Regions from separate parts of the Thiomicrorhabdus aquaedulcis genome, predicted to be linked through region 1. Evidence: predicted binding sites of a transcription regulator. Region 1 holds the regulator's gene; the other holds the start of a gene.
The links. The regulator PhoB, encoded in region 1, activates phosphate uptake and scavenging genes when phosphate is short. The targets are predictions, from matches to a motif close to GNNTGTCATAAAACTGTCANAT.
Positions count from the first base shown of each region.

Region 2: tkt (transketolase) is a predicted target of PhoB. The motif match lies at 8,980-9,001, and genes of this name have one in related genera.

Region 1 covers NZ_AP018722.1:1,863,023-1,879,681, forward strand. Annotated here, with positions in the region: gene EP181_RS08525 (inorganic phosphate transporter) at 122-1,693, shown strand; gene phoR (phosphate regulon sensor histidine kinase PhoR) at 1,918-3,219, opposite strand; gene phoB (phosphate regulon transcriptional regulator PhoB) at 3,223-3,921, opposite strand; gene phoU (phosphate signaling complex protein PhoU) at 4,178-4,891, opposite strand; gene pstB (phosphate ABC transporter ATP-binding protein PstB) at 4,988-5,806, opposite strand; gene pstA (phosphate ABC transporter permease PstA) at 5,849-7,501, opposite strand; gene EP181_RS08555 (ABC transporter permease subunit) at 7,513-9,804, opposite strand; gene glnA (type I glutamate--ammonia ligase) at 10,140-11,546, shown strand; gene glnE (bifunctional [glutamate--ammonia ligase]-adenylyl-L-tyrosine phosphorylase/[glutamate--ammonia-ligase] adenylyltransferase) at 11,692-14,436, opposite strand; gene EP181_RS08570 (hypothetical protein) at 14,495-15,298, opposite strand; gene EP181_RS08575 (P-II family nitrogen regulator) at 15,523-15,861, shown strand; gene EP181_RS08580 (ammonium transporter) at 15,876-16,659, shown strand, end outside.
Region 2 covers NZ_AP018722.1:310,181-326,839, forward strand. Annotated here, with positions in the region: gene EP181_RS01270 (superoxide dismutase) at 1-372, opposite strand, end outside; gene EP181_RS01275 (YcgL domain-containing protein) at 482-778, opposite strand; gene EP181_RS01280 (NAD(P)H-binding protein) at 953-1,921, shown strand; gene EP181_RS01285 (multifunctional CCA addition/repair protein) at 2,172-3,425, shown strand; gene EP181_RS01290 (Tll0287-like domain-containing protein) at 3,584-4,168, opposite strand; gene EP181_RS01295 (efflux RND transporter periplasmic adaptor subunit) at 4,459-5,706, shown strand; gene EP181_RS01300 (efflux RND transporter permease subunit) at 5,703-8,876, shown strand; gene tkt (transketolase) at 9,123-11,111, shown strand; gene gap (type I glyceraldehyde-3-phosphate dehydrogenase) at 11,241-12,239, shown strand; gene EP181_RS01315 (phosphoglycerate kinase) at 12,454-13,641, shown strand; gene pyk (pyruvate kinase) at 13,890-15,332, shown strand; gene fba (class II fructose-bisphosphate aldolase) at 15,421-16,485, shown strand; gene EP181_RS01330 (hypothetical protein) at 16,612-16,659, shown strand, end outside.

The sequences.
Region 1 (16,659 bases):
GCCTAACACCCCAAAAGAGACCATTACTTATCTTGTCATCTTTTTGTAATATTCCGCCCTTTTTAAGCGGTTTTTATATACAATTCACGCCTAATTTAGCCAACAGTAGAGCTTTAAGCTTATGGAATTACGAGATATTAACGACATAGAAAACGCCACCCAGCGCGGCCGCAAAGAAATGTTTCGCTTTGGTACGGCTCTGCTCTTTATTATTATGATTATGATGTTTACCGCAAACCTGCAAACGGGCACGGGCGTGGTCAGCATCGAACTGGTTATCGCCGCCATGATTGGTGGTTACATGGCACTTAACATTGGTGCCAATGACGTGGCCAACAACGTAGGTCCCGCGGTGGGTTCTAAGGCGCTTACGCTTACAGGTGCCATCGTCTTAGCCGCTATATTTGAAACCGCCGGCGCGCTCATTGCGGGGGGTGACGTAATCAGCACCATCAAAAATGGCATCATTGACCCTCAATTAATTAACGACAGCGACACGTTTATTTGGCTCATGATTGCCGCTTTATTGGCCGGCGCATTATGGTTAAACCTAGCGACCGCTATGGGTGCACCCGTTTCTACCACGCATTCGATTGTTGGCGGGGTTTTAGGGGCGGGCATTGCCGCCGCCGGTTGGGACATTGCCAACTGGAACCAAATGGGGGCTATTGCTGCCAGCTGGGTTATCTCACCCATTTTAGGCGGCTTAATTGCCGCCGGGTTTCTGTTTTGGATAAAGCGCACGATCACCTACAAAGACGATATGGTGGCGGCTTCTAAGCGCATGTTGCCTATTTTAATTGCTCTTATGGCGTGGGCATTTTCAACTTATTTGGTTATGAAAGGCTTAAAAACCCTTTGGAAAGCAGAGTTTTACGAAGCCGCATTGATTGGTTTAATCATTGCCTTGCTAACCTATTGGGGCGTAAAACGCATTATTAACCGCAACGCCAACAGCATGCAAAATAACAAAAACAGCGTTAACAAGTTGTTTACCATTCCGCTTATTTTTGCGGCCGCTTTATTGAGCTTTGCTCACGGTGCCAATGACGTAGCCAATGCCGTAGGGCCTTTGGCAGCCATTTACGATGCTGTGCAAACCCACGGCGTTTCAGCCAGTGCGGCTATTCCATTGTGGATTTTAGTGATTGGTGCGCTTGGCATCAGTTTAGGGCTACTCTTGTTTGGCCCTAAACTTATTAAAACAGTTGGCAGTGAAATTACCGAACTGGATCAAATGCGCGCCTATTCTGTGGCTATGGCGGCCTCTGTCACGGTGATTGTTGCCTCTCAACTGGGATTACCCGTAAGCTCTACCCACATTGCGGTAGGCGGCATTTTTGGCGTTGGGTTCTTGCGTGAATATTTAAAACGCAATTACGCCAATACCATACAAGAGATTCGTGACCACCATCAAGGTGCCGATCATCACGTTACTGAACGCTTTATTCAAAAATTTGAAAAAGCATCAGTAAAACAGAAAAAACTCATGCTGGCGCAATTAAAAGACAAGCAAACAGAGCTAGAACTAACCAAAAAAGAGCGTAAATCGCTTAACAAGGTTTATCAAAAAGAGTTGGTAAAACGCTCGGCGTTCTTAAAAATTGTGGCCGCCTGGGTCATTACGGTTCCTGCGTCGGCTCTGTTGGCTGCATTGATATATTATGCAATTCGCGGAATGATGGTGCCTTAATGACCTTTAACCACCCTTTACAACATAACGCTTATTCAGTTTTTTATTAAATATATTTTAACCAGGCCTGGTTGTTTGCATACATTCATCAACAACCTCACCAGGCCTGGTCACTGCGCTTAAATCAAACACTTCTATATAGAGACCTTTGCACGAGTGGATGTACGGCCAAAAATTTTTCCTCATTTTTTCTCGTACCCCACTCGTGCAAAGGTCTCATATACTTAATCTGGCGTTTGCTCAATCACCTTTTTAGCAGAGAACTTACAACTAAACGTTGACCCTTTACCCAACTGACTGTTAATTGCCAATGAAGAGCCATGACGCTCTAAAATGTGTTTTACAATGGCCAGCCCCAACCCTGTTCCCCCCGTGCCACGTGAACGTGCTGTGTCAACACGGTAAAAACGTTCGGTAATGCGGCTAATGTGCTCGGGTGCAATGCCAATGCCGTTGTCTTTGACGGAAAATTGCGCGCTATTTTTTTCTTTAAACCAACGCACTTCTATCACACCGCCTTCTGGCGTATAGCGAATAGCATTTGACACCAAGTTCATAAACACACTTTTAAGCGGTTCAGGTTGCCCCATCACGCCAAGACAAGGGTCTACATCAAAAACAATTTTATGCTGCCCTTGACTGAGCTGATTGGCCTCTACTTCAAGTTTAACCAGCATATCAGGCACATCAACCGGTTCTTCTTTGGCGGTTAAGGTTTCGGACTCCATGCGCGACAACATAAGCAAATCTTCAATAATAGCCTGCATGCGATCCGATTGATTTTGCATATTGCTCAAAGCGCCCTGCCATTGTGCTTGATGCGGCCCTGGGGTGTCGAGCATGACTTCTAAATACCCTTTTAACACCGTAAGCGGGGTACGCAACTCGTGCGAGGCGTTGGCTATAAAATCTCGCCGCACTTGTGCCAAATTATAAAGCTCACTAATATCTCTTAAAATCAATAGCTTATGATTGTTAAAATACGGGATAATTTGCACATTGTAAATGCGTTGCTGACCTTGCAACCGTTTAATGGTTAAGGAAGACGTGTGTTGTTTTAGTTTTAAATACGCTAAAAAATCAGGATGCCGCATCAAACTTTCAATTTTACGACCGACATCATCACGCTTAAACTCTAAAATACTTTCGGTTGAGGCATTAAACCATTCAATGTAGTTTTTAGAATCTAACGAAATAATGGCATCAGGAATCAGCATGGATGCGGCTTTAAATTGCTCTGACTTATACAGTTGCAAATCGGCGTGCTTTTCAACCGCTCGCTGTTTCTTTGACACCAAGTAGCTTAGCTCGCTCCAAAACCCAGACGTGGGTGGAAAAGCCGATTGGGTACCGCCTTCCATCCACCGCTCAAATTTGCGCATACTCCACAACTGTCGAGCCACATAAAAAACGGCATACGCCACAAAGCTTTGTAGCCACCAACTGGTAAGCCAAGCAAAAAACATCACCCCCCACAACGAGGTAACTAGCCAAGTGAGTTCGCGGCGAACGCCGCTGGACAACAACGCTTAAACCTCAAGCGCCGAAAATCGGTAGCCGGTGCCGCGAATAGTTTGAATGTAATCGGCGACATTAAGCGGTTCAAGAATTTTACGTAACCGACGAATATGAACGTCAACCGTGCGGTCTTCGACCACAATGTTTTCGCCCCAGACGTGATTAAGTAATTGCGTCCGTGAATAGACGCGGTTGGGATGAGACATAAAAAACTGAATCAACTTAAACTCAGTAGGGCCTAATTTAACTTCTTGTTGGTCTACTAAAAAACGGTGACTGGTTAAGTCTAAGTGCATTTTTCCGGCCACTAAGGCATCAACCGATTGAACGTCACTTTCTTGACGACGCAATATGGCTTTTACCCTAGCCACTAAGGCGCGCGGAGAAAATGGTTTAACCACGTAATCGTCTGCACCGGCTTCAAAGCCTTTAACCTGATCGTTTTCTTCACCGCGAGCGGTTAACAAAATAATGGGCACCGCACGCGTTTTGTCATTTTGTCTAATGCGTTGCGCCAGTGAAACACCGCTGATGCCGGGAAGCATCCAATCCAATAAAATCAGATCGGGTTGTTGCTCAAGCACCATTAACCAGGCCTGCTCAGCGTTCGCCGCTTCTATTACCGTGTATTCCGAAGATTCCAAGGTAAATCTAAGCATATCGCGAATTGCAGCTTCGTCCTCAACAATCAAAATGGTGGGTTGTGACATTAATGTCTTTCTCCTATTGGGTGGTGCAGACTCGTGAGCCAGACCACCTTTGCACGTCTTTTAGGCTTAATGAGACCTTTGCACGAGTGAATTCACGAATAAAAATGGTTAAAATTCACCCGATTTTTGTTGAAAAACTTGCGAATAGCCAGCTATTCACTGCATTTCCCGCCGCAATCAGGCAAATTTTCCCGCATTTTTCTTTCGCGCCTCACTCGTGCAAAGGTCTCTAATAATTAAACGGGTTTAACGCCTTTTAAAAGTCTGCTAGTTTATCTGAATCCATATTGCGAATGTCTTGACCTTCGACCAAGTACACGACGCTTTCGGCAATATTAACCGCATGGTCGGTAATACGCTCGGCGGCACGCAACGCATAAATCATTTCGATTAAATACTCTGGTGGAATATTGGTACTGTTAAAACCTTGCAACACGCTTTGAGTAGCGGTTTTTAGGGCAATGTCCATGCGTTCTTCATCGTCGATTATATCCGCAATTTCGGATAAGTCTAACCGTGAAAAGGCATTGAGTGACTTTTTAAGCATTTCAGTGGCGCAGGTGGCAATTTCTATCAAACCTAAGTAACCCGGAATGCTTTCGCAACGATAATCACTGTCGGCAATTTTAATGGCTAATTTGGCGGCGTTAACCGACTCATCGCCCATTCGCTCTAAATCGACTGCAATTCGGATGGCAATAATAATTAAACGTAAATCTGACGCCGTAGGTTGTTGACGTGCTAAAACGCTGGCGCACAAACGGTTAATTTCCATCTCTTCTTTGTTGACAATTTTGTCCAACACTTTAATGTTTTTTGCCAATGGCAAATCGTTACATTTAATAGCTTCTAGGGCGTTATCGAGTTGTTTTTCGACCATTCCACCCATTTCTAATACTTGGTTAAACAGGTCTTCTAAATTGCGATTGTATTGCTCAGAAATATGCGCTTTAAATTCAGTACGTTCCATGGTTACACTCCTAAAAACAGCTTTAATAAAATATATGCGGATTTTTGCGTTGACCAGGCCTGGTCAACGCCGTTTTAAAACGTTGTGAAGCGTATATTAGCCATAACGTCCGGTAATGTAATCTTCGGTACGCTTAATTTTAGGGCGCGTAAACAAGCTGTCGGTGTCAGCGTATTCAATGAGTTCACCCATGTACATAAAGGCCGTGTAATCTGATACACGTGCCGCTTGTTGCATATTGTGCGTAACAATAACAATAGTAAAGTCTTTTTTAAGCTCAAAAATAAGTTCTTCAATGGCAAGCGTCGAGATAGGATCTAACGCCGACGTGGGCTCATCCAATAACAGCACTTCAGGCTTAATGGCAATGGCGCGTGCAATGCACAAACGTTGCTGTTGTCCACCAGACAATCCCAACGCATTGTCGTGCAAACGATCTTTGGCTTCTTCCCACAATCCTGCGCCTTTTAATGCCCATTCGACCGTTTCGTCTAATACAGCTTTGTCACTGATGCCTTGCAAACGCAAACCGTAGCAAACATTTTCATAAATGGATTTTGGAAACGGATTAGGCTTTTGAAACACCATGCCCACACGGCGGCGTAATGCAGCTACGTCCATTTGCTTGGCGTACATTTCATCGCCATGCAACAACATCTCACCTTTGGTATTCACAATGTCAATAAGATCGTTCATGCGATTAAAACAACGCAATAAAGTCGATTTACCGCACCCTGACGGCCCAATAAACGCGGTAACGCGGTTTTCGGGGATAATCATATTTACATCCATCAACGCTTGCTTGGTACCGTAATAAAGATTCCAGTTTTTAACTTCAATTGCCACTTTTTCGTTTGCTAACGATAGGCTGCGATCTTCTCTGTCTAACGAAATACTCATGTTGTATTCACTCATGTCGATTTTCCTTAAAAATAGGGGTCATGCCAAGCATGTAGGTTAATGGTCAAGCGCTTTGTAGCGTTCTCTTAATCGGTTACGAATGGTGATGGCGCCTAAGTTAAGCCCGACAATAATAATCACCAACAATAAAGACGTTGCATACACTAAGGGCTGAGAAGCTTCTATATTAGGACTTTGGAAGCCTACGTCGTAGATGTGAAAACCTAAGTGCATAAATTTGCGGTCTAAATGCACAAACGGGGCAATCATGTCTATTGGCAACTCTGGAGCTAATTTAACCACGCCCACCAACATTAACGGAGCAACCTCACCCGCTGCACGCGCAATAGCCAAAATTAATCCGGTCATAATCGCAGGCATCGCCATGGGCAATACTAAACGCATAATGGTTTCGGCTTTAGTTGCACCCAAGGCCAAGCCACCTTCACGTAAAGCACGAGGAATACGCGACAAGCCTTCTTCGGTTGACACAATCACCACGGGCAACGTTAGCAACGCCATGGTCAATGACGCCCATAATAAGCCTGGCGTTCCAAAAGTAGGACTGGGTAAGGCGTAGTTGTAAAACAGTTCGTCTACATTGGCACCTAAAATATATACAAAGAACCCTAATCCAAAAATACCAAAGACAATCGACGGAACACCCGCCAGGTTGTTAATGGATATACGAACCAAACGCAATACCGTGCCTTCTCTAGCGTATTCACGCATGTAAATGGCGGCAATAACGCCCATTGGGGTTACAAATAACGTCATCAATAACACCATGGTCACGGTACCAATAATGGCTGGAAACACACCACCTTCGGTATTGGCTTCACGTGGGTCGTCCCACAAGAAGTTGCCCATAGCATTAAAGAAATACCCCACCTTTTCAGTGGTCGTCATATTGTTAGGCTGCCAAGCGTGTACCATCTTTACCACAGGAACAACGACTTCTTTACCCGTGCTAACGCGTAAAGTTAACTCACCCAACAATTTTAACTGATCATAAAAAACCTTAGTTTGCCCTTGGTAGGCAGTAAATTGCTTTTCATATTCGGCGCGTTGTGAATCCAACAGAGCCTTGCTGTCAGTGGTTAAGGTCTTGTCAGCAATTTGTATTTTTTCTTCTAAACGTAACCCCTCAATTTTGGCGTTTAATTTACCAATCTCGATTTTTTCGATGTGACGTATTTCGGCGCGAATATCGGCGCTTTTACCCACTTGCTCATTTAAGCGCGCCAATAACTCGGCAGGCTCTCTGATATCTTGACCGTCCACACTAAACTGCACCGCGTGACCATACAGATTACCGTACTCAAAACGCTCAACCACCATGACATTGTTAGACAAGGTAGTAAAACCACCTTGCAAGTCCAAACTGCTGACCCATCTAAAATCAATGCCTAGAATATCGCGGTTACCGGTCTTAATAAGGTGCTGGGGAACGTCGATTTTGCCATGAATTGCTTCTGGCGCATCACTTTCAACCACCAACATCTTAGAGTCTTGCCACTCGCCAATCACCGTTTCTAACTGGCCATTGGGTTGCTTAACACTTACCTCATAAACCTCATGTGGCCAAAAGTGAATCAGGCCTTTATAAGTAATCATCGCCAACAAACCAAACACCAATACCAAACTGATACTGACAGTTGATGCACTAAACCAAATCCAATGTTCGCCTTTTTTAAACCAGGTTTTCATCTCATAACTCCTTATAGCGAACCGTATTTGCGACGCATTCTTTGACGAACAACTTCGGCTAATGTGTTAAATACAAAGGTGAAAATAAACAACACCAGGCCTGATAAAAACAACACTCGATAATGCGAACTGGCGACTTCTGTTTCGGCCATTTCAACCGCTAAGTTGGCCGACAGGGTACGCAAGCCTTCAAACAGGTTGGTTTCCATAAGCGGCGTATTACCCGATGCCATCAACACAATCATGGTTTCACCCACGCCGCGTCCAAAGCCCAACATAATGGCCGAAAAAATCCCAGGACTGGCGGTAGGCAACACTACGCCCACCAAAGTTTGCCAACCGCTTGCACCCAATGCCAAAGAAGCATTAACCAAGTAGCCCGGTACGTTATAAATAGCGTCCTCGGCCACTGAAAAGATGGTGGGAATTAATGCAAAGCCCATAGCAAAACCGATAACCATGGCGTTACGCTGATCAAAATCTATGCCTGCACTAACCGTTAACCATTGGCGCATATCACCTTGAAACACAGCGTTTTCAATAGGCACGCTCATAGTCATTGCAACCCAACCTAAGAATAAAACAACCGGAATCATTAAGACTGCACGCTTGCCCACAGGGACTTTATGACGCAGGTTTTCGGGCAATTTTGACCACCCATAACCAAAGAGCAATATCCCAATGGGCACTACAATAAACAGCGAGAAAAACCCGGGTAAATGCGCTTCCATATAAGGGGCTAACCACAGACCGGCTAAAAACCCTAAAATTACCGTAGGCAAGGCTTCAATAAGCTCAACCGATGGTTTAATCCACTGGCGAGTTTGTTTATCCATAAAAAACGCTGTAAAAATGGCCGCCAAAACAGCAATAGGCACGGCAAACAACATTGAATATAAGGCCGCTTTTAACGTACCAAAGGTTAAAGGCGTTAATGAAAACTTGGGCTCAAAATCTGAGTTAGCCGAAGACGACTGCCACGTATAAGTAGGCTCGTCATAGCCTTCATACCATACCTTACCCCATAGGTTTGACATGGATACGTCAGGGTGCTCGTTTTCAATATGATACTGCACCAATTGACCTTCAGCAGTTTCAATCAATGCACCGTTAGCACGCGGCGTAATCGCTACAAAACCAGCACCACTAGAACTAACAAGCTCAGAGTACAAATGACGCTCAGAGGTCGAATGAAATAAATCTAACTCTCCCTCTGCATTGGTTGTGGCAAATCCTTTACGCCCTTTCTCAATAGCAATGGTTTCAATGGGAGATTCGCTGACTTTAAAATTACGAATATTTTTTAAGCTGTAGTCGTTGTTTGCATCACGCACTGGAAACCACTGCATGACCTGACCTTGGCTTGTACCGACCATTAAAGAATAATCGCCTAGTAAAAAACGCACGGTGGTAACATTTTCTTGCTGCCCTGCAGGCAATAAATCAATTTGCTCAATGTATTCAGGGTTGCGTAAATCACGTAGATTAAAATAATGCGCTTCACCGGTTTTGCTTACCGTATACAAATTGCGCATGTTGCCATCCAGTAACAGCCAATCAATTTGACCTTTAGCTTGAATGCTCACCGCGACATCTTGTTCAAGCGTTATGCCATCGGTCAACATCGACTCAATTTTTGAGAAACGTTTTAACTCAATAGATTCACTTGCCCCTGATTGCACATAAGCTATTTGCAAGTCAGACGTTTTATCACGCAAGGCTAAATGCGTAATTTCCGAATCGCCCAACACAAGAGGCGTCTCACCATACGGATAAGTCATAACCGGCGTAATAGTACGCTGATCGTTAGGATACGTTACTTTGTAGCCATATTTAGCGACCAACACGCCCCCACCAGACAAGCCAAACGCTAAGATGTTTTTAGCCTCGTCCACCACATTAAAGCTACTGATTGTTTGACCGCCTAATGGCAAATCTTCTACTAACGTAGTTTCACCCGTTGCGACTGTAAAGCCAAACATCTTACCCGAGGCACTAAAACGTACCGCAGATTCTTGATATTCATCCATAGCGTAGTAAAGTGTTTTTTCAGAAGCTCCACCGGGCACAGTGTACTGATTGGCTTTTTCTACAGAGGCTGATATAAATAATGGACCAACCACGTACACCAAAAAGAACATAATTAAAAGAACAGCAAAAATAACACTGATACCACCCACGGTTATTCCGACTGCGGCTATCGTATCTTTTAAATTTCTTCGTTTGATTCGCTTATCAAACAAAGGTCCTTTTAAGGCTTTGTCTAAAGCGGCTTGCGCGTTTGAGGAACGGGTTGTACTCATAAGTTTTTAACCTTTCGGCAATCAATTTAAAAAGGAAGCGTTTTTTCACGACGCAACTATAACGACTCAATATGACAATAAGGTTGCAAAACTCGTATATTTCTAAAAAAAACACCGCATTTAATCGCTGCATCGCACCACAATAAAACACCCAACGCACCATATTTGTACATTTTTCCATTTTTCTTGCACGCTGTTACGCAAAATACAGCCATCAAACCCGTTAAATTCAAGCAGTTAAAAGATTAATAAATATTATTGGCAACCTGGCACAATTCCAGCTATTATTTGCAAACTTCATTTCAATCACCTTCGCTGTAAAAGGACATATAACAATGCCACAAGCTATTTTTGATTTAATCCAAGAAAAAGACGTCAAATGGGCTGACTTACGCTTTACTGACACACACGGTAAAGAACAACATGTCACCGTTCCTGCGTCTAAAGTAGACGAAGATTTCTTTACCGACGGTCAATCGTTTGACGGCTCATCTATCGAAGGTTGGAAAGGCATTCATAATTCAGACATGATTCTGATGCCACAAACCGACGGTTACGTAATAGATCCTTTCACCAACGATCCAACCATCATCATTCGCTGTATGGTTATTGACCCCAACACCATGGAATCTTATGAAAAAGATCCACGTGGTATTGCGTTAAAAGCAGAAGCTTACCTAAAATCAACCGGCATTGCCGACACAGCGTTTTTTGGTCCAGAACCTGAATTCTTCATTTTTGATGACGTTCGTTGGGGCGCTGACATCTCTGGTTGCTTTGTTAAGATTGACGGTGGCGAAGCCGCTTGGAACTCTGAAAAAGCCTACGAAGGCGGCAACATGGGTCACCGCCCAAGCATTAAAGGCGGTTATTTTCCAGTTCCTCCGGTTGACCAGTTGCACGAAGTACGTGCCGACATCTGCGTTATGGCCGAAGAAATGGGTCTAAAAATTGAAGCGCACCACCACGAAGTGGCCACCGCTGGACAGTGCGAATTAGCTGTAGGTGGTAACACCCTTACCGCTAAAGCCGACGAAGTGCAAATTCTTAAATACGCCGTGCACAACACCTGTCACGCCTTGGGCAAAACCGCTACGTTTATGGCCAAACCCATCGTAGGCGACAACGGTTCAGGCATGCACATTAACCAGTCTTTAACCAAAAATGGCAAAAACATTTTTGCCGGTGACGTATATTCTGGTTTATCGCAAGAAGCCATTTGGTACATTGGCGGCTTAATGAAGCACGCCCGCGCCCTAAACGCCTTTACTAACCCTGGAACTAACTCATACAAGCGTTTGGTTCCTGGCTTTGAAGCGCCTATTTTATTGGCCTACTCTGGTAAAAACCGTTCAGCCTCTATTCGCATCCCTTACGCGCCGTCTGAGCGCGCACGTCGTGTTGAATTACGTTTTCCAGATCCAACGGCTAACCCATACCTAGCGTTTGCGGCAAGCTTAATGGCTGGTTTAGACGGTATTTTAAATAAAATTGATCCAGGCGCTCCGGCTGAAAAAGATCTTTACGATTTAGAGCCAGAAGAAGAAGCGCAATTTAAAACCGTTTGCTCATCACTAGACCAAGCGTTAGAAGAGTTGGATAAAGACCGTGAATTCTTGACCAAAAGCGGTGTGTTCACCGACGAGATGATTGACGCGTACATTGAACTAAAAATGAAAGACGTTACTCGCATGCGCGCCACCACGCACCCGATTGAGTTTGACATGTACTATTCAATGTAATTGCATTAAACGCTCTTATAAAAAAACCGCAGAAATGCGGTTTTTTTATGTCTTAAATTTAACGTCTAAATTAATAAAAAAAGCGTTTGACCAGGCCTGGTTAAACGCTTTTTACTTACATTTATCTACACTTAATTACACCTATCTAACCCGCCAACATCAACCCCTTCCAAACCGCGACCACAGCTTGACGCTCTTCCGAGTAGCACTCTGAACTTACCATGGGCGCTTGATTTTGTAAGGCCATGCGGTGGTATTTTGACCGGTACACTTTGTAGGCCTGCGTTAACATATCCACCGATTCACTGGGCAATAACTGGGTGGCTTTAACGGCTTCTAAGATACGCACGTTATCGCTAAATTGAGACAACTGCGGGTATTGTTGTGCAAAGGCCAGGACTAAATATTGCATCATAAATTCTATGTCTACAATGCCACCCTGCCCTTGCTTTAAATCAAACTCTTGAGCCGTGCTTTTATCCAGTGAGGCTTGCATTTTTTGGCGCATTTCAACCACTTCGGCGCGCACCGTTTGTGGGTTGCGTGCTTGTTGCAAAAAGCTTTGTTTAAAAGCATCAAAATGAGCCACACTTTGTGCGTCACCCACCACTGCTCTGGCACGTACAAACGCTTGATGCTCCCAGTTCCAGGCTTTTTGCTCTATGTATTTGGTAAAGCCATCAAAATCAATCACCATCATGCCCGACACGCCGTTGGGGCGTAAGCGGGTGTCCACTTCGTAGAGTACACCTGCGGGCATGAGCGTGGTCATGAGCGAGATGATTTTTTGCCCCATGCGCACAAAGTAAATAGAGTTATCCACCGCTTTGCCACTCGGATTAATGGATTGCGCACTGGGGTTAAGCCCTTCGTAGACAAACACAATGTCCAAATCCGAACCATAACCCAGCTCAATACCGCCCAGCTTACCGTAACCAATCACCATAAAAGGGTTGCGCTGATTATCGGGGGTCATGCCACCCGGCAGCCCCGATTTTTTAAGGCTAAGTTGCCAAGCAAACTCCACCACGGCGTGCAAAACGGCTTGGGCAATCCAGGTTAAATAGTCACTGACTTGCATAATAGGCACATTGCCGGTAATGTCGGCCGCCGCCACTTTAAACACTTGGGCGTGTTTCCATTGGCGAATCTCTTCCATAAATTGCTCTTCGTCACCGTTGGCGTTGTGCAATAAGCTTGTTACTTCACGCTGCAATGCTTGAGCGTTCATGGGTTCGTAGAGCGTTCGCTCGTCGAGCAACTGATCCATCAAGGCTGGGTATTTGACCAACATATCGGCCACCCACAAACTCACCTGACACAACTTAACCAGGTTTTTAAGCGCCTGAGGATTTTCTTTCAGCAGAACCAAATAGACGCTGCGTTTAACCACCGATTCGACCACCGCTAACACGCGCTTGAGCAGTTCTGGGCTGTAATCGCACTGCAAGACCTCACGCATAATGAGCGGTATGGTGGCGTTAAGTCGTTCAGTGCCTTCTTTGCCCAGCGTTTGCACCATTCGACTGGTTTTAAAACTGAGTAATTGAGCTAAAAAGTCGTCTGCATCGTGAGACGATAAACTAAATTCGGCCAGTTTATCGGCTTCGTCCAAGGCACTTAACCACAGCTCGGTCATTAAATCGTGTGTGCCACAAGCCTCGTCTACGGCAAAGACTTCGGCAAATTGCGCTTCTACAAAGTTGCGATGCACGTTTAAGGTGGTTAAGAAGGCCGCGTAATCAGCAAACCCCATGGCATTGGCCAGCATAAGTTGCTGATGCGATTCTTTAGGCAAGCTGTGGGTTTGTTGGTCGTCCCAGGCTTGCAAACGATTTTCGGCGCGCCGTAAAAACACATACGCCTCTTTAAGCCCTTGATACACGGTTATATCAATAAACCCGTGCTGACATAAAATCTCTAACATGGGCAACAGCGCGCGTCCTTGTAGGGTTTTGTCGCGTCCGCCGTGCACCAGTTGAAACGCTTGAGTTATAAATTCAATTTCTCTAATTCCGCCGCGTCCCAACTTAATATTGTCGTGCATGCCTTTTTTAGCGACTTCGGCGGCAATCATCTGTTTAAGCTCACGCAACGAATCCATGGCACTAAAGTCAACATATCGTCGATAGACAAACGGCCGTAAAACATTAAACAGTGCTTGCGCCTCATCGACATTTCCAGCCATTACACGGGCTTTTACCAACGCATAACGCTCCCAAGCTCGGCCATGCAGCTCATAGTAATGCTCAAGCCCTGCAAAACTCACCGCCAAAGGCCCACCATCGCCAAACGGCCGCAGCCGCATATCCACCCTATAGACAAAGCCATCGCCGGTCATTTCTACCAACGATTTATTAAGCGCCTGCCCTAAGCGAATAAAAAACTGATCGTTAGCCAATGGACGCGAAGCGCCCTGGGTTTCACCGCCCTCTGGATACGCAAAAATAAGATCAATGTCCGATGAGAAGTTTAGTTCTTGTCCGCCCAATTTACCCATACCAATCACCAGCATGGTTTGTGGCTTGCCCGACTCACGCCCTATTGGCGTGCCGTAACGCACACAAAAACGTTCATAGTGCCAATCCAACGCACTGGTTACTAAGGCATCGGCCAAGTCTGAAATAGCCGCCATACTCTCTTCTAATGAGGCCAAGCCCATTAAATCGCGCACGGCGATGCGTGTCATCATACGATTACGTTGCACCCGCAAATGCATTTTTAACTCGGTCTCGTCGGTGGACGCTATCGCCGTTTGATAAACCGTGTTGTAAAGTGTTCGTTCTGGCCAAGCGTCACGCCACACCTCTGGGGTGTGTAAATCGTTAAAACGCTTAAACATATTGCTAACATACAAACTCCAAGCTTGCACTTGTTCTAATGAATACATTGTTAAACCCTACTAAAAAGACTAAAAAAGACTAAAAATTAAATTCAACCAGGCCTGGTCATATTTTGTAAATAAACAATTGGGTTTGCCGAGCGTCGCTTAAAATCCATACTTCGGTGGGCTCTACGTCGGGCACCGCAAAACTGTTGCTCACAAACACCGCGCCACTGGGCAGCTCTTGCGACACTTTTTGCCAAAGCTTAACCATTGGTTCGGGGGATAAAAAAGCGTACACCATATTATAATCAGCCAAAGACACCTTCCATAAATCGGTGGCAAACGTTTCACCGCCTCGCAAGGTCGTGTGCATTTTAGACAACAAATACGGAATAGGCGCGGTTTCTACCCCGTGTGAAACCTGCACATTGGGCACCTGCGCCATAAACACTACGTTGCCGCCAAGGCCGCAACCTAAATCAATAAAGCGCACGTTTTGCGCACTGTCATGCTCACTACAGTGCAAAGCCACTTGCTCGGCCACCAACGCTTTAAGCGCTTGGCGGGTGACTGAGTTGGTTAAATACAGCGGCACGCGCTCGTGTCCGGCGTTAGAAAACACCAAACCAATCAACACAAACAGAGCCAATCCCCACCAAGGATTAACGCCGGCCGATAATGCGCCATACAACCCTAACGGAATTAACAATTGAATCCAACGCCACCAACTGGGTAAACCCAGCCAATGGCTTAACACGGCGGCCAACACACCTTGCACCAACACCAGCGGCCAGTAGGCGTAAGGTGGTGCAATCCACTGACTGGCCAACATTACCCCCAGCGCCAACACCATTAACGCCAAAGCCTGAGCCAGTAAAGCCACCAAAATTTTAGGCCATTTAACCAACCAACGTTTTAATACCACGCTTTATGTCTCATCTGTCTACATTCCTTAAACACCGATTGCACCACAAAATAAAAACCCTGCACCAAAAAAACAAATCCACCTTAAATAAACCCCTAAAAAAGCAAAAAACCACATAAATAAAACACTATCTTGTTGTTTTAAAAGTTATTTTAATTTTTTGGCACATTCCAGGCTTAACAATCATCGAAAACGTATTATTAATAACATTTTGAGAGGTTAGTATGAAACTGGTCGTTGCAATTATCAAACCTTTTAAACTCGATGACGTTCGTGAAGCGCTCCACGAAGTGGATGTTCACGGCATGACCGTTACCGAGTCTAAAGGTTTTGGCCGCCAAAAAGGCCATACCGAAATTTACCGTGGCGCTGAATACGCCATTGAATTTTTACCCAAACTGCGCTTAGAAATTGCCGTATCGGACGAGCAAGTTGAAAGTGTGATTGAAGCCATTGGCACCGCCGCGCGTACCGGCAAAATTGGCGACGGAAAAATCTTTATTTTACCGCTGGAACAAACCATTCGTATTCGTACGGAAGAAACCGGCGACATCGCCCTTTAAAAAAGGAATTAATTATGGAACAAGTACTTCAATTAAGCTATGCGCTTGATACCTTTTATTTCTTAATGTCCGGCGCGTTAGTCATGTGGATGGCCGCCGGATTTGCCATGCTCGAAGCCGGTTTGGTGCGCTCTAAGAACACCACCGAAATTTTAGCTAAAAACATCGGTTTGTTTGCCATTGCCTGTGTTATGTACATGTTGGTCGGTTACAACATTATGTATCCAGCCGAAGCGATTAACAGCTTTATCCCAGGGTTAAGCTTTTTAATTGGTGGTGATAACGAAGTGGCCGCTGTAATTGCAGGTGGTGACGATGCGCCTTATTACTCAGGCATGTCTGACTTCTTCTTTCAAGTTGTGTTTGTGGCAACCGCCATGTCCGTGGTGTCAGGTGCAGTGGCTGAACGTATGAAGTTGATGTCGTTTTTTGCCTTTGCTATCGTATTTACAGCGGTAATCTACCCGATGGCTGGTTTCTGGAAATGGGGCGGCGGGTTCTTAGACGAATTGGGCTTCCTTGACTTTGCAGGTTCTGGTCTAGTTCACATGGCGGGTGCTGCAGCGGCGTTAGCAGGTGTGTTATTGCTAGGAGCGCGTAAAGGTAAATACGGTCCAAACGGTGAGTCACGTGCAATTCCCGGTGCTAACCTACCGATGGCGACACTAGGAACGTTTATTTTATGGCTAGGTTGGTTTGGTTTTAACGGCGGCTCTGAGCTTAAGATTTCTAACGTTGAAGAAGCCAATGCAGTTGCTATGATTTTTGTAAACACCTTAATGGCCGCTGCAGCCGGTG
Region 2 (16,659 bases), 890 kb from region 1:
AGAACCAAAACGGGTTGCGCCGGCAGTGTTAAATTTTTCTTTCATGGCGTCAAAGCCGCCAAAGGTGGCGTTAATGTCGTCGGCCAACGCACCAGTGGGCGCGCCCATGCTGTCGCCGGTCATAATGTCCCAAAAAAATGAGTGGTTGTAGTGTCCGCCGCCGTTGTTACGGACAGCGGGCGCTAAGGTGCCGGCCACGGCGCAAAGTTGTTCGATGGTTTTGTCTTCTAGCTCGGTGCCGGCAATCGCGTTATTGACGTTGGTGATGTAGGCTTGGTGGTGTTTGGTGTGGTGAATTTCCATGGTGCGAGCGTCAATAGACACTTCTAAAGCGTTGTAATCGTAAGGTAGAGCGGGTAGCGTAAAGGCCATGATAAATTCCTATTTAAAAGAGTCGTTAAAGGATGAATAGGGTTCTATTGTATTCACTATGGGTAAATTGTAAATAGTTGAGTGTTTTAATAGGGTATTACAGCGTTTGTTAACAAATGTTGTCTAAGCGCTCGGGTGGAGGTGCCATATTGCCGGCTTTTTCGATTTCATTGGGCGGCATTTGCATAAAATAACCTTTGCTGTGCAGGGCGGCCAAAATTGTGTCGGCGTCGCCACGCGGCATTTTACGCTCTAGGCTAAGGTCAAAATCAATTACGTGCTTGGGTTCACCAAACATCACCAGCAACTCTTTGGGCAGCTTGGTTAAGCCATCGCTTTGCGGCACAAATAAAAACAGTTGATCTTTTTTAGGACTTTTATAACTGGATACGGTAATGGGGTTCACGCGGTGATCTCTTTTTAAAACAGCAAAAAATGAACTGCATTGTATCAAAAAAAACCGTCGCCCCATAAATGCTAACGCGCTAAATTTAACGCCTAAGCGTTTGAAAAACTTGACCAGGCCTGGTCATTTACTTATTCTTATGGGCTTTGAATAACACAATTGGATTTTAGCGCCATGTTAGGAAACAACGTTACAGTGTTTGGTGGGTCGGGATTTGTTGGCCGTGAAGTGGTTAATGCGCTGTCTAAAGCCGGTTATGTGGTCACTTTGGTGGTGCGCAGACCCGAGCGCTTTCGTGAGTTTGCGCTGTTTCCTAATACCAAGGTGGTGGCGTTAAGTGGTTACGATAAAGCCGATGAGTTGTACGCCACCTTGCAACACGCCGACATTATGGTTAACCTAACCGCCGACCGTTTAACCGGTACCGAAAAGGTGGAAGAGGCTGATTTGGTCGGTGTAGCGCAAAAACTTAAGGCCGCTGCCGAACACATGGGCGTTAAGCGCGTGTTGAGTTTGTCACTCATTGGCGCGTCGTCAACCAAGGGTGACAACGATTGGTTGCGCCATTTGGGCGAAGCCGATGGCTTAATGATGGGCGTGGTAAAAGCCGATGTCACCGTATTGCGCGCGGGTTTATTAATTGGGCCAAACGACGGCGTGACCAGTGCGTTTATTAAACAGTTAGACCGCATGGCGTTATTAATGGTGGCCAATGCCGACACCGTTGTGCAGCCGTTATGGGTTAAAGATTTTGCCCAAGCTTTTGTGCAAGCCATTCCACAAAAAGCGTTGTTTAACCAAAAAATTGAAGTGGCCGGCGAAGAGCGTTTAAGCGTGAAAGAGCTGGGCGAGTTGGTGGCCGAAATCAAACAAAAAACCGCTATTGTGTTTCCAATGTGCCGGTTAAACGCCAAGTTTATGGTGTTTTTGGGGGCGTTAGCGCCGTTTGCGTCGGTTAGTGCGCAGCAGTTGTTAACCTTAAAAGAAGACAGCGACACCGATCAAGATTTTGCCACGCGCTTTGGCTTTATGCCCAGCAGTTTAGAGTGGGTTATTGCCAGCTACGCGACGGTGCATCACATTAGAGAGCGGTATAATTTTTACCGCAGAGAAGCCGGGCGCAATTCGCGCGAATTAGTATAGCGAGACCTCTGCACGAGTGGATGTACGGCCAAAAATGGTTAAATTTCCCCTGCTTTTCGTTAGAAAACTTGTGAATAGCCAGCTATTCACTCCGTTTCCCGCCTCAATCAGGTAAAATTTTTCGCATTTTTTTCTCGTACCCCACTCGTGCAAAGGTCTCGTAGCGTTTTTTATTGCGCGTAACGCGTAACGTGTCTGTTTAAAAGCCGTCTTTTTAGACGGCTTTTTTGTTGTATCTGGAGGCAACGCAATGAATCAACAAGTGTATTTAGTCGGTGGCGCAGTGCGGGATGCTCTGTTGGGAGTAGCTGTTTACGACCGTGACTGGGTGGTAGTGGGCTCAACCCCAGAGCAGATGTTGGCTCAAGGGTTTGTGCAGGTGGGCAAAGATTTTCCGGTTTTTTTGCACCCTAAAAGCCGTGAAGAATATGCTTTGGCGCGTACCGAACGTAAATCGGGGGTGGGGTATCATGGTTTTGACATAGCCGCCTCGCCCAATGTCACGTTAGAAGAAGATTTGCAACGCCGCGACTTAACCATAAACGCCATGGCGCAAGACGCGCAGGGTCACATTATTGACCCGTACGGCGGCCAGGCCGATTTAACCCAGCGGGTGTTGCGCCATGTGTCGGCCGCCTTTAGCGAAGATCCGTTGAGAGTATTACGAGTAGCGCGTTTTGCCGCTAAATTACAGCCGTTTGGTTTTACGATTCATCCCGATACCTTGGCGTTAATGCAGGCCATGGTACAAAGCTGCGAACTGGCGCATTTAACCCCCGAACGCGTCTGGCAAGAGGTGGTAAAAGCCTTAAGTTGCGATAAACCCAGTGTGTTTTTTAGCGTGTTACGTCAGGTCGGGGCGCTGGCGGTGTTGTTTCCGGAGCTTGAGCGTTTGTTTGCAGTGCCGCAACCGCCCCAACATCACCCCGAGGGCGATGCGGGCGTGCACACGTTAATGGTGTTGGATGCCGCTTGCGCGTTAAGCGATAGCTTAGAAGTGCGGTTTGGTGCGCTTATGCACGATTTAGGTAAGGGTGTTACGCCCGAGGCGCTTTGGCCAAAGCATCACGGTCATGAAGCCGCCGGCGTGCCCTTGGTAAGCGCCTTATGCGAACGCTATCGCGTGCCTAAAAAAATGCAAAGTTTTGCCGAAAAAGTCACCTTATGGCATGGAATTATTCACACTGCACTGGACCAACAAGGTGCGCCCTATTTAAAAGCCAAAACGGTTTTAAAAGTGCTTAAAGGTTGTGGGGCGTTAAAAGACCCCGAAGGCTTTAACAAGATACTCTTAGCGTGTGAGGCCGATGCCAAAGGGCGTACTGGGTTTGAACACATTGACTACAAACCCACCGCGTTTTGGTTGGGGGTGTTGGCGGCGGTAAGCCAGCTGAACAATCAAGAAATTTTAGCCCAAGGCTTGAGTGGTGCGGCCATTGGTGAGGCGATTGACGCCAAGCAGTTGCAATTGGCGCACGAATACATGAGCGCGATAACCGCTTAATTTATGCGCGTTAATAACGTTATTAATGTTTTTAACGCTTTGACCAGGCCTGGTCAACCTGATTTTTGGTTTGCAATTTTAAACACAAAAAAGCCGCGTTAACCCAGTTGGATTAACGCGGCTTTTAAAAGGTTTTAAAAGCTTTTTAAGGCTTCTAATTACAGCTTAGTTTGCTTAAAGCTAAACGCACCACGAATTTGCCCTAACTGGTAGTCAACGGCTTTATCAGTAGGATAATGTTCAGTAATTTTTTGTTTAACCGCCGCAGGTATCGCGGTGCCGTGGCAGGTTAAGCACACTTCGGCGGTGCCAACGGCTTTCATGTAACGGTAAGTGTCTTGGCCGTCTACTTTGACAATTTCAAATTTTTCTAAGGTTTTTACGTCTTTGCCCGCTGCCAATTCTTGGTCAAACCACTGCATGGTTTTGGTTTCCCACGCGTCAGGAGTCGCCGTAGCGCCGCGTGGTTTTAAGCTGACGCGGTTTACGTTCCAACCACTGCTTTGGCTTAAGTCGGCGGCAATTTTAGGCGCGACTTCGTGACACATGCCTACCGCATGCACCGGGCCGCCTTCTTTCATGGCTTTGCCCAGCGCGGGTTGTAACGTCTTACCAAACTCGCCAGCAATTGCGCGTGCTTCGGCCAATTTTGGGTCGGTGATTGGATCGGTGCTGGCAAACGCCGTTGCGCTTAACGTTAATGGCAGGACCAATGCGGCGCTTAATAATAGAGTCTTGTTCATGGTTATTTCCTTAATAATAAATTTTTATTAAATCTTATTTTTGCTTATGCTTATATAAGATTATTTTATACTTCGTAAATATAACATCTGCTTTCAGTTTAAACAACACTAAAAATTACAAGGTTTTTGGGGTGTGCAAATAAGCCCATTTGCCTTAAATATAAATGGTTTGCGGCCAAGGTTTTCATTAGAATGAGTGGTTCTAAAATGCCTTGGCAAAAGCTGGTTAAAGCCGAATCAAGGCGACTCAAGCCAACTAACGCTGGCTAAAGACTCAATTGGGAAAACGCATGCAAATTCAAAAACTATCACGCTTGTTTAAAAAGAGCCTTATCCCCTTACTTATTTTAGGTACGGCCATGGCCGCCTACGCTTATATGAAAGCCACTAAGCCCAAGCAAGCGCCGGTGGCCATGCAAGAAAAAACCTGGCAAGTTCATACCCTAAGCGCGCAATTTGAAAGCGCCGCACCGGTGCATACGTTATACGGTACGGTTGAATCGGCGTCGATGGTAAGTGCGGCCGCGCCCATTAGTGGTGTGGTTGAGCAGGTGCATGTTAAAACCGGCCAAGAGGTAAACGCCGGCGATGTGTTGGTGTCGATGGCCAGCGCCGATTTAAGCATTCCAGTACAACAAGCTCAAGCCGATGTGGCCGAGTTAAACGCGCAAATTAAACTGCAAAAATTGGCCGACACAGCCAACGTGCAGCGCTTAACGCACGAGAAAAATGTGTTAAAAATTAAGCAGCAGAGCGTGGCGAGGACTCAGCAATTGCTGGCCAAAGACTTGGTGTCGCGTTCAGCCTTAGACACCAATCAAGAGGCGTTAGTCAAGCAAGAGTACGCAGTGGTGGGCGCGCAGTTGGCGGTAGAAGAGAATCAATTAAAGGTAAATCAACTGGGTGCTAAATTACAAAAATCGCAAGCGGCTTTAGCGCAAGCGCGTTTAAATCAGCAGCGCGGCACGGTAGTAGCCCCTTATGCGGCGCGTGTTGCCAGTGTTGCGGCGGTCGCGGGTTCGCGGGTAAATGCCGGTGCCGAACTGGTGCGGTTTTACGCCTTTGACAGTTTAGAGTTACGCGCCAAATTGCCCCTAGACATGTTGGCGCACTATTACCAAGCGCAAGCGAAAAACCAATTCTTAAAGGCGCATTATCTGCAAGGTGAAGAGCGCATCGAACTGTCTTTAAGCCGCGTGGCGGGTGAGGCCAGCACCAGTGGCGTAGACGCGTTTTTTGCGCTTGCGCCAGGCATGCAACAGACCAGGCCTGGTGATTTGCTTGAGATTGGTTTGCAAGGCGTGCTGATGCATAACGTGATGAGCGTGCCGTTTAGCGCCATTTACGGCAGTGATAAAGTCTATGTGGTTGAAAACGAACGTTTGGTGTCTAAAACCGTCGAAATGATGGGCTCTGTTGTGCGTGACGGTAAGTTGTGGGCGTTGATTAAGCCAAGTTTTGCGGCTGGCTCAAAGGTCTGCATTACCCACTTACCCAATGCGGTGTCGGGGCTTAAAGTAACCGAGGTGGTGTTATGAAAGACGCTGAGCGCTCGTTAACGCCAGGCGATGCGGACATTATTATTCCCGAAAAGCCGTTTAAATCAAACGGCGTAATTGGGTTTTTTGCCCGTCATAAAGTCGCGCCCAATTTGCTGATGGTGATTATGTTGCTGTTGGGTGTGGTGGCGTTGTTTAAATTGAATGTGCAGTTTTTTCCTAATTTTGAACTCGATTACGCCACGGTTAAAGTGGTTTGGCCGGGTGCCAATGCCGAAGACATCGAAACCAGTGTGACCGAGCCGATTGAGCGGGTTTTACGCAATATCAATAATTTGGATGAGATTACCTCTACCTCGGCGCTGGGGTTGTCGTCTATTTCGCTTAAATTTAACGAAGGCACCGACATGATTGAGGCGCTCGATCAGGTCAATCAACGGGTAAGCGAGCTGCGAAATTTGCCGCAAGATATTGAACAGCCTGTGGTAGAACGTTTGGTGCGCTATGAGCCGGTAGCACGCATTTTGGTGGTGTCTGAGAAGGGCGATTTAAACGAATTACGCACCCAGGCTCGGCAGTTTGAGCGTGAGTTGTTGGATCGTGGGATTGATAAAATTGCTTTTACCGGTTTGCCGGCCGAAGAGTTGGCCATTGAGCTGTCGCAATCGCAGTTAGAAATTAGTCAGCTGTCGCTCGAAGGTGTGGCCAGTCAAATTGCCAATATGAGCCGAGACTTTCCCGCCGGTTCGGTGGGGCGTGACGACAGTGTGCGTGATTTGCGTGCGCTGGAGCAAAAGCGCACCGAGGTCGATTTTAATCAACTTTCGTTGGTGGCCAACGACGCCGAAAAGGTGTTGTTGGGCGATGTGGCCAATATTGAACGCCGTCCGGTAAAAGATGCGCCGTTTATAAGGGTGGGTGGACATGCGGCGGTGGAGATGTTGCTGCAACGAGCCGAAAACGGCGACACCTTAAAAGCCTCTAAAATTATGAATGAATGGCTGCTGGACACCCAACCTAATTTACCCCAAGGCACCCGTTTGCAGGTGTACGATGAAACCTGGGCGTTGGTAAACGAGCGCATTATGCTGTTGGTTAATAACGGCGTGGGTGGGCTGATTTTGGTGGTGCTCATTTTGTATATTTTTATGCACGGCCGAGTGGCTTTTTGGGTGGCGGTGGGCATTCCGGTGTCGTTTATGGCCACTTTAATGATTATTTATTTGGCCGGTGGCAGCATAAACATGATTAGTTTGTTTGGGCTGATTATGGCGTTGGGTATTATTGTGGACGATGCCATTGTGGTGGGCGAAGACGCTTTAGCCCACCACGAACGCGGTGAGTCACACTTACAGGCCGCAGAAGGCGGAGCGCATCGAATGTTAGGGCCAGTAACAGCATCATCGCTAACCACGGTAGCGGCATTTTTGCCGCTGATGCTGATTGGCGGTGAGATTGGTAATATTTTATTTGCCATTCCATTGGTGATTATTGCAGTAATTTTTGCCTCGTTAATCGAAAGTTTTACCATTTTGCCCGGGCATTTACGCTATGCCTTAGCTGGGGTAGAAAAAGCCAAACCCGGCTCTATTCGTTATCTGCTTGATTCTAATATTGACCATTTTAGACATCATCAATTTAGACAGGTCATACGCTGGGTGCTAAACAATCGCGCCATTACGTTAATGACCACCTTGGCGTTAATGATTTTTGTGATAGGTCTGCTGGCCGGTGGTCGATTGGGGTTTGTGTTTTTTCCGTCGCCCGATTCGGCTAAGTTAAACGCCGATGCACGGTTTGTGTCGGGTACTACGTCCGAACAGTCGGCGCAGTATGTTGAACAATTGTATCAAGCACTTTTAGACACCGAGCAGGCTTTGGAACCGGGGATTTTAAAAGTCGCGGTGTTGCACTTTAATAAAACCAGTACACAAACGGGTGCTAATTTTGGGGGTATTAACATTGAATTGGTCGAACCCGATCAACGCGCCACGCGCAACGCCGAATTTATAAAAGTATGGCAAGAAAAAGCCGGAAATATGCCAGGCTTGGACGTGTTAACCATTGAAGCACCGCGCTCCGGTCCACCGGGCAGTGACATTGATGTGCGGTTGTCGGGCGCCGAACCGATGAAACTAAAACAGGCCTCGTTAGATTTGCAAGGGGTGTTAACCCAAATTGCCGGTGTGAGCAGTGTGCGCGATGACTTGCCGTTTGGTCGTGAGCAGTTGGTGTATGAGTTAACCAGCCAGGGTCATGCTATGGGCTTTACCACGTTGTCGTTAGGTCGCCAATTATCTGATGCATTTTCGGGGCGTTTGGTGCAAATTTTTACCGACGCCGAGGACGAAGTTGAAGTGCGCGTGCAATATTCACGCGCCGAGCAAAATACATTGGGTACGTTAAACGCCATGCAAGTCACCGCCCCTGATGGTCGAAGAGTCGCGTTGAGTTCGGTGGCCAGTTGGTCGAGTAAAAGTGGTTTTGATGTCATGCGTCATGTGGATGGCCAGTTGGCGGTAACGGTGATTGGTGAGGTGGATAAAAATGTTAATAACGCCAACTTAATATTAGACGAGCTAAAACGCTCTACCTTGCCTGACCTGGCACAACGTTATGGCTTGCAATACAGTTTAGAGGGGCAAAATAAACGCCAGGCCGAAACCATGGCCGACATGAAAATGGGCTTAATGATTGGTTTAGCGATGATTTACATTGTGTTGGCGTGGGTGTTTGGCTCGTACGGCTGGCCGCTGGTGGTGATGATGGCCATTCCCTTTGGACTTGTAGGCGCTATTTTGGGTCATTGGTGGATGGGATTGGATATGACGATTTTGTCCTTGTTTGGCTTTTTTGGTCTGTCGGGCATTGTGGTCAATGATTCCATTATTTTAGTCAGTTTTTATAAGCAGTTACGCGCTTCGGGCTTGTCGGTTAACCAAGCGTTAGAAGAGGCCGCTGTTCAGCGAGTTAGGGCGGTTTTGCTCACGTCGCTTACCACGATTGCTGGTTTAACGCCTTTGTTGTTTGAAACATCGCTGCAGGCGCAGTTTTTAATTCCGATGGCCACGGCGATTGCGTTTGGCTTGATGTTTTCTACTTTATTGATTTTGTTGGTTATTCCCGCGTTGTTATCGGTGTATGAACGAGGGTTTGAGCGCTATTTTAAAAAACCGCCCAGTTCAGTACAAAGTCCAGTTGTTTTATAAGGGTATGCGTAAAACTTAGGTGATTGATTTTTTTATAATTTTTACTGATTTTGCCCGATAGCCGCGCAAATAGAGTGTTTGCGATAAATAAGAAAACTTGATGATTTGATGGTTTTAAGAGAGAATAATCGTCCCAAATTATATTATGGTGCGGGTTTGTGTGTAAAATTTAACCCGTAAAACGGTTTGTTTAAGCGCAATAAGCATCGTAAAAACCGAATTTTTTATAAAAATTGAGGAAGTTGTATGACAACTCGTAGAGAACTAGCAAACGCTATCCGTGCCTTAAGTATGGATGCTGTACAAAAAGCAAACTCAGGACATCCAGGCGCGCCTATGGGCATGGCAGACATCGCTGAAGTTTTGTGGAACAGCCACATGAAGTACAATCCAACCAATGCAAAATGGGCCGATCGCGACCGTTTTGTGTTGTCTAATGGACACGGTTCAATGTTGATTTACTCACTATTGCACCTAACCGGCTTTGAGTTGGGCATGGAAGATCTTAAGCAGTTCCGTCAATTACACGCTAAGACAGCCGGTCACCCAGAATACGGGTATGCCGATGGAATTGAAACCACTACGGGTCCTTTAGGGCAAGGTTTTACCAATGCTGTGGGTATGGCGATTGCTGAGCGCACGCTGGCCGCACACTTTAACCGTCCTGAGCATAACGTTGTTGATCACAATACCTACGTCTTTATGGGCGATGGTTGCTTAATGGAAGGTCTTTCTCACGAAGCGGGTGCTATGGCCGGTGCGTTGGGCTTGGGCAAATTAATTGCATTTTGGGATGACAACGATATCTCTATCGACGGTCACATTGGTGATTGGATGGAGCGTGATGTAGCTGGTCGTTTTGATTCTTACAATTGGCACGTAGTGCGTAATGTAGACGGTCACGATGCCGAAGCGATTAATAAAGCCATTTTGGAAGCCAAAGCGGTAACCGATAAGCCTTCGTTAATTTGTACCCGTACCATCATCGGTTTTGGTTCGCCAAACCTATGCGGTTCACACGATTGCCATGGCGCACCGTTAGGTGACAAAGAAATCGCCGCAGCACGTGAATTTTTAAACTGGCCGCATGCGCCGTTTGTGATTCCTGAAAACATTTACGCAGGTTGGGATCATAAAGCCGCTGGTGCGAGCGAAGAAGCTGAGTGGAACACTCGTTTTGCAGCGTATGAAGCCGAATACCCAGAATTAGCATCTGAATTTAAACGTCGTATGGCCGGTGAGTTGCCTGCTAACTTTGCAGTAGAAATGGATAAGTTTATTTCTCATACGCAAGAGCAAATGCCAAACATCGCTTCGCGTAAAGCGTCACAAAACGCCATTGAAGCAATGGGGCCATTGTTGCCTGAAATGTTTGGTGGCTCGGCTGACTTAACCGGTTCTAACCTAACCAACTGGTCTGGAACGGTTAAAGTAAATCACGATAACGCCAACGGTAACTACCTGTCGTGGGGTGTGCGTGAATTTGGTATGGCACACATGATGAACGGTATGGTGTTGCACGGTGGTTTTAAAGTCTACGGCGCCACCTTCTTTATGTTTATGGAGTTTATGCGTAACGCGTTGCGTATGTCTGCGTTGATGAAAATCGGCACAATTTATGTGTACACTCACGACTCTATTGGTTTGGGTGAAGACGGTCCTACGCATCAGCCGGTTGAACAATTGGCCACCATGCGCGTGATTCCAAACTTCCAAACTTGGCGTGGTTGTGACGCTATTGAGTCGGCAGTTTCTTGGAAAATGGCGATGCTACGCGGCAATGCGCCCACTGCATTGGTGTTTTCGCGTCAAAACCTAACGCCTATGGCGCGTACGGCTGAACAAGTTAAAAACATCGAAAAAGGTGGTTATGTATTAAAAGATTGTGCTGGCACGCCTGACATTATCTTTATTTCTACCGGTTCTGAAATTGGTTTAACCGTACTAGCGGCGGACGCAATGGATGCAAACGTTCGCGTCGTGTCGATGCCTTGCCCTGAAGCGTATGATACGCAAGATCAAGCGTATAAAGATTCGGTACTTATTCCTGGCGTTAAGCGCGTGGCGATTGAAGCCGGTGTGGCCGATTGCTGGTACAAGTACGTTGGTTTAGAAGGTGGCACTGTGTGCATGTCTACCTTTGGTGAATCGGCTCCCGCAGGCGAACTGTTTAAAGAGTTTGGCTTTACTGTTGAAAACGTGGTGGCAACCGCTAACCGTGTTTTAGGCAAGTAATCGTATAAATTCGTAAAATGAATTAATAGATTATTTTATTGGTTTTTATAAATTAACCAGGCCTGGTAAACCAGCAGGCCTGGTTAGTGTTTGTCTTTAAAAAGGCAAACCGTTAATCAGGAGTTAAAAATGACAATTAAAGTAGGTATCAACGGTTTTGGTCGTATCGGTCGTATGGCGTTCCGCGCGGCGGCAAAAGATTTTAAAAACATCGAAATCGTCGCCATTAACGATTTACTAGATCCAGAATATTTGGCATACATGCTTAAGTACGATTCAGTTCACGGACGTTTTGACGGTGAAGTGTCGGTAAAAGACGGTAACCTAATTGTTAACGGTAAGACCATTCGTATTACCGCCGAGCGCAACCCAGCAGACCTAAAGTGGGGCGATGTGGGCGCAGACTTAATCATTGAATGTACTGGTTTCTTCTTAACTGAAGAGTCTTGCCAGGCGCACATTGAAGCGGGTGCTAAAAAAGTAGTGCAATCTGCACCTTCTAAAGACCATACTCCAATGTTTGTATACGGTGTTAACCACAACGAATACAAAGGTGAGGCGATTGTTTCAGCCGCTTCTTGCACCACTAACGGTTTGGCACCTGTGGCTAAAGTGTTAAACGACAATTTTGGTATTAAGCGTGGTTTGATGACCACTGTTCACGCAGCAACCGCTACCCAAAAAACCGTTGACGGTCCATCTTCAAAAGATTGGCGCGGTGGTCGTGGTATTTTAGAAAATATCATCCCATCATCAACCGGTGCTGCCAAAGCCGTTGGCGTTGTATTGCCTGCACTTAACGGCAAATTAACGGGTATGGCGTTCCGTGTACCTACTTCTGACGTTTCTGTAGTCGATTTAACGGTTGAGTTGAATACCCCTGCTACCTACGCTGAAATTTGTGCGGCGATGAAAGCGGCTTCTGAAGGCGAAATGAAAGGCGTGTTGGGTTATACCGATGAAGCCAACGTTTCTACCGATTTCCGTGGTGATTCACGTCCGTCAATTTTTGACGCTAACGCAGGTATCGCATTAGATTCTACGTTTGTTAAAGTAGTCGCTTGGTATGACAATGAATACGGTTATACCTGTAATATGATGCGTGTTGTAGAGCACGTGGGTAAATAATTTTTAGCTATTAAATAGTTAAAACACCCTGTTTTCAAAGACTGTGTAAGCAGTCTTTGAAATAATTTTTGGTTTAGACGTTTGTCACGCTCTTTTAAATGTGTAATGCAAAAAATGAACCTTTAAACCAAAATTTATTTGCTTTAAATTAGCCTTAAATCCCCCGTTATTTTCGATTTCGAAACTAACTTTTAACCTAAAAAGAGGACTCACTATGTCTGTTATTAAGATGTCTGATCTAGATTTGGCTGGAAAACGTGTATTAATTCGTCAAGACCTAAACGTACCAGTTAAAGACGGTAAAGTAACTTCAGATGCACGTATTCGCGCTTCATTGCCGACCATTAAAATGGCGGCAGAGGCTGGCGCTAAGGTTATGCTAATGTCTCATTTGGGACGTCCAAACGAAGGTGAATATTCAGACGAGTCTTCATTAGCACCGGTAGCGGCAGATTTATCGGTCAAATTAGGCAAAGAAGTCCGTTTAATTAAAGATTATTTAAGCGGTGGTTTTGATGTAGCTGACGGTGAAGTGGTGTTACTAGAAAACGTACGTTTTAACGTGGGTGAAGGTAAAAACACAGAAGAACTTTCAAAACAATACGCGGCATTGTGTGACGTATATGTTATGGATGCATTTGGCACGGCACACCGCGCACAAGCGTCAACGCATGGTGCAGGTGCATTTGCTGACGCGGCGTGCGCTGGACCTTTATTAGCGGCCGAGTTGGATGCATTAGGCAAAGCCTTAAACAACCCAGCCCGTCCTTTGGTTGCTATTGTGGGTGGTTCTAAAGTCTCCACTAAGCTAACTGTACTAGAGTCGTTGTCTGAAAAAGTAGATCAGTTGGTTGTGGGCGGCGGTATTGCCAACACGTTTATCGAAGCGGCCGGTTACAACGTAGGTCGTTCTTTGTCTGAATCGGATTTGTTGGATACGTGCAAAAAGTTAAACGAGATTATGGAAAAACGCGGAGCCGCAATTCCTTTAGCCACGGATGTTGTATGCGGCAAAGAGTTTTCTGAAACAGCGGTTGCACAAACTAAAAATGTATCAGAAGTTCTTAATGACGATATGATTTTTGACATTGGCCCTAATACAGCGGCTGAATTAGCAAAAATTATTAAAAACGCCGGTACTGTTGTATGGAATGGTCCAGTAGGTGTATTTGAGTTTGATCAGTTTGGTGGTGGTACAAAAGCCATTGCTATGGCGATTGCAGAATCTAATGCATTCTCTATTGCGGGGGGTGGCGACACCTTGGCCGCTATTGATAAGTACGGCATTGAAGATAAAGTGTCTTACATTTCTACTGGTGGTGGAGCGTTCTTAGAGTTTTTAGAAGGCAAAAAATTGCCAGCAGTTGAAATGCTAGAAGAAGCCGCTAAAAAAGCTAAGTAAGATTTAAAAACGATTTGACCAGGCCTGGTTAAATGACCAGGCCTGGTTTCATTTTAATGTCATTTAAAGTCTGTACATTATTTTATGTTCAATGTTATTGAACGGCGTTCTGAATGAGGATGACTCGGTAAGTAAATTGTTTGATACCACAGCCAACGGATTTGGCTGTCTGGATTGGATAAATTTATTTTGCGAGACATCTTTTTTAGAATTTTGCACAGCTTAATTTATTAAGGATTTATACAGTTATGTTTAATGGTTTAAGAAGAACAAAGATTGTCGCCACTCTAGGGCCGGCTACCGATCGCGAAGGCGAAATGGAAAAAATGATTATCGCGGGTGTTGATGTCGTGCGAATCAATATGTCGCACGGCAGTCCAGAAGAGCATAAATTACGCGTACAAAATGTACGCGAACTAGCCGAAAAACTGGATCGTCAAGTCGGTGTATTAGTCGATCTTCAGGGGCCTAAAATTCGCATTGGTCGCTTCTCAGAAAATAAGATTATTTTAGCCGACGGTGATAAGTTCTCACTTGATAATAATGTGGGAAAAAACGACGGTAACCAGCGCGAAGTCGGTCTAACCTATAAAAACCTACCCTATGACGTGAAGTCTGGCCACCGTCTATTACTGGACGATGGTCGCTTGGTGTTTGAAGTAAATGACGTTGTCGGTGAGCGTGTTAACTGCACCGTAATTGTCGGTGGTGTTTTGTCTAACAATAAAGGTATTAACTTACAAGGTGGTGGCTTGTCTGCTGCAGCGTTGACCGATAAGGACAAAGAAGACATTATTACCGCCGCTGAAATGAACGCCGATTATTTGGCATTGTCGTTCCCGCGTTCGGCAGAAGACGTAGAATATTGCCGCTCACTGGCCGTAAAAGCCGGTTTAAATTGCAGTATTGTATCTAAAATTGAACGTGCAGAAGCCGTTGCCGATGACGCGACATTAGACGGAATTATTTTGGCCTCTGATGTCATTATGATTGCACGTGGCGATTTGGGTGTTGAAGTAGGCGATGCTCAATTGCCTGCCCTGCAAAAGAAAATGATTAAGCGTGCGCGCCAGCTAAATCGCGTCACCATTACCGCAACCCAAATGATGGAAACGATGATAGACAACGCTATCCCAACGCGTGCCGAAGTCTTTGACGTGGCCAACGCAGTTATGGACGGTTCGGATGCGGTGATGTTGTCTGGCGAAACCGCTACGGGCAAATCACCCAGTTTAGTGATTGAAACCATGGGGCGTATTTGTCGCGAAGCTGAAAAATCACGCACGTCGCGCGAGTCTACTCACCGTATTGATGAATCGTTTACCGCTGTGGACGAAACCATTGCGATGGCGACCATGTATGCAGCCAACCATTTTGGTGTTAAATGCATCGCGGCCTTAACCGAATCGGGTAATACACCCTTGTTAATGTCACGTATTAGTTCAGGCATGCCCATTATTGCCTTAACACCGCATTTGGCAACGCGTCGTAAAGTAACGTTGTATCGTGGTGTCTATCCTTCATCGGTCGATTACACCGGCTTGGATGACGCGCAGATTCAGGCGTCTATCATTGAAAAAATCAAAGCTTTTGGCATTGCTGAAGTGGGTGATTTGATTGTACTTACGCGCGGTGAATCTCGCGGCGCTATGGGCGGTACAAATCGCATGGAAATTGTAAAAGTATTGTAACTTCCGGGAATTTATGTATTAAGCTTTTTAAAAGCTTGTTAAAATAACGTAATTCTTTTTTTAAACTCAATATAGAGGAGTCTCGCACATGGCGATGATTACACTTCGTGAATTAATGGACTACGCAGCAGAACACAGTTTTGGTATGCCTGCGTTTAACGTAAACAACATGGAACAGGTTCGTGCAATTATGCGCGCTGCTGCCGCTGTTGACTCTCCAGTAATCCTTCAGGGTTCTGCTGGTGCGCGTAAGTACGCGGGTGAGCCCATGCTACGTCATATGATTGCTGCGGCAGTTGAAATGTACCCTAACGTTCCAGTGGTTATGCACCAAGATCACGGTTCGGATGTAGGCGTATGTTTACGCGCTATTCAATCTGGTTTTACCTCTGTGATGATGGACGGTTCTTTGATGGCCGACATGAAAACTCCAGCGTCTTATGAGTACAATGCAGGCATTACTGCAGAAGTGGTTAAGATTGCCCACGCAGGCGGTGTGTCTGTTGAAGGTGAGCTTGGGTGCTTGGGTTCTTTAGAAACCGGTATGATGGGTGAAGAAGACGGTCACGGTTCTGATCAAAAAATGGATCATTCTGCGTTGTTGACTGACCCAGAAGAAGCGGCACAATTTGTTAAAGACACCAATGTTGACTGTTTAGCGGTTGCGGTTGGAACGTCTCACGGCGCGTACAAGTTTACGTCTAAGCCTTCGGATGACGTGCTTAAGATTGACCAAATCAAAAAAATCCATGAGCGTATTCCTACGACTCACCTTGTAATGCACGGTTCTTCTTCTGTTCCAGAAGAGTGGTTAGACATTATCAACAACTACGGTGGTGACATGGGGCAAACTTACGGCGTTCCAGTTGAAGCGATTGTAGAAGGGATTAAATACGGTGTACGTAAAGTTAACATAGATACCGACCTACGTATGGCGTCTACTGGTGCAATTCGTAAGCATTTAGCTGAAAACACGTCTAACTTTGACCCACGTAAGTTCTATAACGCGGCTGAAAATGCGATGATGGAAATTTGTAAAGCACGTTTTGAAGCGTTTGGTTGTGCGGGCCACGGTTCAAAAATTAAGCCTTTAGGAATTGAAGTTATGCAAGCGCGTTACGCTGCGGGTGCATTGGATCAGAAGGTTAGATAATAACCGCTGATGCTGACCAAAAAAGCCCGATTTATTCGGGCTTTTTTGATTACGTTGGCATTGAATATTTTTTTTAGAAATGCCCAAAACTTAGTTTTAGGGCATTTTTTTTGTCAGGAGAAGCCTGTGTGTTTAGTTATATTAGCCGGAATGCTTATTTTGTTTTATGCGTTT